2 regions of the Streptomyces sp. MST-110588 genome follow, and region 1 is predicted to be linked to the other one. Evidence: riboswitches for the same ligand, from Rfam matches in the RefSeq annotation. Region 1 holds a riboswitch; the other holds the start of a gene.

Region 1 (2,193 bases):
CCGGGTGGGGCGTGGCGTGCACCAGTTCCAGGACGTCCCCGAAGCGGAAGGCGTGGCTGCCGGTGTCGTACTTCAGCAGGGCGCGTTCGGTGTACAGGCGGCGTACGGCGTCGGCCAGGCCCCGCTTGACGGGCTTGGGCACGGCGCGCCCGTACGTCCCCGTCCAGTACGCCAGCAGCTCCCCCGGCTCGTCGGCACGCAGGCACACCGCGTCCACCAGGCGGCGGTTGCCGCCGTGCAGCCCGGCGTCCAGCCGTGCCTTGACGGCTTCGGCGGCGGCGACCACCGACGCGGAGCGCATGCCTGCCTCACCGCGCAGCCAGGCCAGGAAGCCGGCGGTCCATTCGGCGTCCTGGACGGCCACGGTCCGCACCAGGGACCGGTACCGCTCGTCGCGCTCGCCGGCCTTCTCGTAGAAGGTCTGCTCACCGACCATGTTGACGACGGCCAGCAGGACCAGTTCGTCCTTCGCGGCCCGGGTGTACGCGGCGCCGCCCTCGTGGGTGACGGTGCCCGTGAAGCGCTTGAGGGCGCGGTTGAACTTGCTCATCTCTTCCCCCGGGTGGAGCGGTGTGTGGTGCGGTGGTGCGCGGAGCCGCTGAGGGAAGGCGCGAGGAGCGGACCGGGGCGCCCGAGATCGGAAGTCGGCGGCGGGCTGCGTGGGAAGCGAAGTAACCGCCGCCTGCGCACCGGGCGCTCCGGTGCCGTCGCGCCTCCCGAGATCAAGGCCGACGACGGCAGGTAAACGCCGTACCGCACACGGCGGAACGATTTCAGGAGTCGAACCCGAATCAGCACCGGAAGTAACCGTCGTCTTCGCACCGGGAGGTGCGTTCGTGGAAAGGAGCCTAGAAGGCCCGCCCCGCGTCGTCACCCGAATTAATCAGCCCCCGCCGGCCGCCGGGCCCGTCGCGGCCGTGGCCGTCGCGACACCCGCCCGTCACACCGGGGTTGTACGCTGCCAAGCGCAGTCGGTTCGCCCCGTCCGCCAGGCGGGAGCGTCGTAAGAGGGAATCCGGTGGAAATCCGGAACTGCCCCGCAGCGGTGAGTGGGAACGACCGCCGTCATACGCACTGGACGCGAGTCCGGGAAGCGACGGCCAGTAGGTGCCCGGCCCCAGGAGGCCGGGCGTGCCCGCGAGTCCGAAGACCTGCCACTGCCCGTGCGCCCGCCGGGTGCGCGGTGGACCGTGACCTCGTGGGCGGGTCGGCGGCGGGAGCGTACGGGACGGTCTCCTCTTCCCGTGCCCTTCCGGTGCCCGCACGGCGCTCCGCGGGGTCGCTTCAGGACTCGCGAAGGAGAGTTCCGTGACCCAGGCATCACCGAACGGGCGCCGGGCGCCGGCCCCGGCCGCGCTGGCCACCCTCCACGGCTATCCCCGGCAGGGGCCGGGCCGGGAGCTGAAGAAGGCCGTCGAGGGCTACTGGTCCGGCGGTACCGACGCCGGGCGACTGCTGGAGACCGCGCGGGAGCTGCGGGCCGGCGTACGGGCCGAACTGCGGGCCGCGGGCGTCGAGGAGATTCCCACCGGTGACTTCTCGCTGTACGACCATGTGCTGGACACCGCCTGGATGGTGGGCGCCGTCCCGGCCCGGCACCGCGCCGCGGCCACCGGCGGCCTCGACACCTACTTCGCGATGGCGCGTGGCACCGCCGAGGCCGAACCGCTGGAGATGACCAAGTGGTTCGACACCAACTACCACTACCTGGTGCCGGAGTTGAGCGCGGGCACGGTCTTCACCGCCGACTCCCGCAAGCAGGTGGCGGAGTACACCGAGGCGCGGCGGGAGGGGCTGCGGGCCCGTCCCGTACTGCTGGGCCCCGTCAGTTTCCTGCTGCTGGCCAAGCCCGCGCCGGGCACCGACCCGCACTTCGAGCCGCTGACGCTGCTGGACCGGCTGCTGCCGGTCTACGCGTCCGTACTGGCCGATCTGCGGGCCGCCGGGGCGCGGTGGGCGCAACTGGACGAGCCGGTGCTCGTCCAGGACCAGCCCCGGTCGGTGCTGTCCGCCACCGCCCGCGCCTACCGGTTCCTGGGCGCCGCCGCCGACCGGCCCAAGCTGCTGGTGGCCTCCTACTTCGACGCGCTGGGCGAGGCGCTGCGCCCGCTGGCCGACTCGCCCGTCGAGGGCCTGGCGATGGACTTCACCGGCCCCGCCGCGGCCGACGTGGACGCGCTCGCCGCGATCGGC
Region 2 (2,193 bases), 2.9 Mb from region 1:
CGCAGCGCCGCCAGCACGATGTCGCCCTCGGGGTTTCGGCTGCGGTCCACGAACATCTCGCCGGGCGGCGGGCCCCAGTGCTCCTCGACCTGCTCACGCAGCTCCTGCGGGAGGGTGGCGTACCAGCGCCGGTAGTCGGCGGCCGGGATACGGACCGGGTTGCGGGCGAGCTGTTCCTCGGTCAGCCACTCCTGGTCGTGGCCGCCCGCATCGATGAGCGCGTAGATCAGCTCGTCACCGTTCCCGGACTCCAGGCCCGGTACGGCCTCCTCGCCGGTCCGCGGCCCGAAGTCGTACCCCTCCTCGCGCAGCCGCCGCAGCAGGGCGACGGCGCTGGCCGGGGTGTCCAGGCCCACCGCGTTGCCGATCCGCGAGTGCTTGGTCGGGTAGGCGGACAGCACCAGCGCCAGGCGCTTGTCGGCGGGCGCGATGTGGCGCAGCCGGGCATGGCGTACAGCGATCCCGGCGACCCGGGCGGCGCGCTCGGGGTCGGCGACGTACACCGGCAGGCCGTCCTCGTCTGTCTCCTTGAAGGAGAACGGGACGGTGATCAGCCGGCCGTCGAACTCGGGCACCGCGATCTGGCTGGCGGCGTCCAGCGGCGAGAGCCCCTCGTCGTTCTCCTCCCAGGCGCTGCGCGGCCCGGTCAGGCACAGGGCCTGGAGGATCGGTACGTCCAGGGCGGCCAGCGCGCCCGCGTCCCAGGACTCGTCGTCGCCGCCGGCCGACGCCTCGGCGGGCTTGGTGCCGCCGGCGGCGAGGACGGTGGTGACGATGGCGTCGGCGGGCCGCAGCGCCTCGATCAGCTCGGGCTCGGGGGCCCGCAGCGAGGCGACGAACAGCGGCAGCGGCCGGCCGCCGGCCCGCTCGATCTGCTCGCACAGCGCGGTGACGAAGCCGGTGTTGCCGCTCATGTGGTGGGCGCGGTAGTAGAGCACCGCGACGAGCGGGGCGTCGGCCGCGACGTGCACGCCGGGCGTGGGGTCGTGGCGGAGGGCGCCCCAGGTGGGGGCGGGCGCCGGCGGCTCGAAGCCGTGGCCGGTCAGCAGCACGGTGTCCGACAGGAAGCGGGCGAGCTGTTCGAGGTTGGCGGGGCCGCCGTGCGCGAGGTAGGCGTGCGCCTCGGCCGCGGTGCCGATGGGGACGGTCGACGCCTCCATGAGCTGGGCGTCGGGCGCCTGTTCACCGGTGAGGACGACCACCGGCCGGTCCTGGGCGAGGAGCTGGTCCAGCCCCTCCTGCCAGGCGCGGATGCCGCCGAGGAGGCGTACGACGACCAGGTCGGTGCCGTCCAGCAGTGCGGGCAGCTCTTGGAGGTCCAGGCGGGCGGGGTTGGCGAGCCGGTACGGCACGGGGCCGCCGGCCGCGCGGGCGCTGAGCAGGTCGGTGTCGGACGTCGACAGCAGCAGGATCATGCGGCGTGGGCCCTTCCTCGGGGTCCGCGCCCCGGGCGGTGAAAGAGACGGCGGGAGTTCCTGGCTCACCCGGGGGTGGCCGGGTTCACAGTGGCGGGACCGCGCCGGATTCTCACCGGGCTTCCTCCCTTGGCGCCGTCAGCGGCGTCCGGCGGGCCGTGTGACCCACCGACCTGCATAGTAAGGGCTGCCGGTCCGGTACGGGGCGGTCCACCCTGCGGGGACGTCGGTATGCTCGCCGCCATGTCCCCCCGCCCTCCGCTGTCCGAACAAGCGCCCGCACCGCGGGACGAAACGGTCATTCGCGACCGGGGTGACGCCTGCCCCGGCGCGCTGCGGCTGCATCCGGCGGACGACGGCTTCCTGGCCCGACTCCGGCTGCCGGGCGGCATGCTGACGGCGTGTCAGGTCGCGGTGCTGGCCGATGCCGCGGACCGGCTCGGTGACGCCCGGCTGTCGATCACCTCCCGGGGCAACGTGGAGCTGCGCGGACTCGGCGACGGCTGCGGCAGCGAACTGGCGGAACTGCTGCGGGGCGCCGGCCTGCTGCCCTCGGAGCAGCACGAGCGGGTCCGCAATGTCCTGGTCTCGCCGCTGGCCGGACTGGACGGGCGGGGCTCGGCGGACGTCCACGTATGGGCGCGTGAGCTGGACACCCTTCTGTGCGCGACCCCGAAGGCCGCGGCACTGTCCGGGCGCTTCCTGTTCGCGCTGGACGACGGGCGGGGCGATGTGGCCGCGCTCGGCGCCGATGTGACCTTGGTCGCAGCGGGGGCCG

What was found. Region 1 has a riboswitch for cobalamin ahead of metE (5-methyltetrahydropteroyltriglutamate--homocysteine S-methyltransferase). Riboswitches for the same ligand answer to the same signal wherever they lie in the genome.
Region 2: another riboswitch for cobalamin. It lies ahead of cobN (cobaltochelatase subunit CobN); the one in region 1 lies ahead of metE (5-methyltetrahydropteroyltriglutamate--homocysteine S-methyltransferase).

The regions. Positions count from the first base shown of each region.
Region 1 is NZ_CP074380.1:1,147,894-1,150,086, forward strand. Features, by position in the region: gene KGS77_RS05215 (TROVE domain-containing protein) at 1-550, opposite strand, end outside; cobalamin riboswitch at 1,005-1,153, shown strand; gene metE (5-methyltetrahydropteroyltriglutamate--homocysteine S-methyltransferase) at 1,309-2,193, shown strand, end outside.
Region 2 is NZ_CP074380.1:4,083,503-4,085,695, reverse strand. Features, by position in the region: gene cobN (cobaltochelatase subunit CobN) at 1-1,415, opposite strand, end outside; cobalamin riboswitch at 1,449-1,584, opposite strand; gene cobG (precorrin-3B synthase) at 1,659-2,193, shown strand, end outside.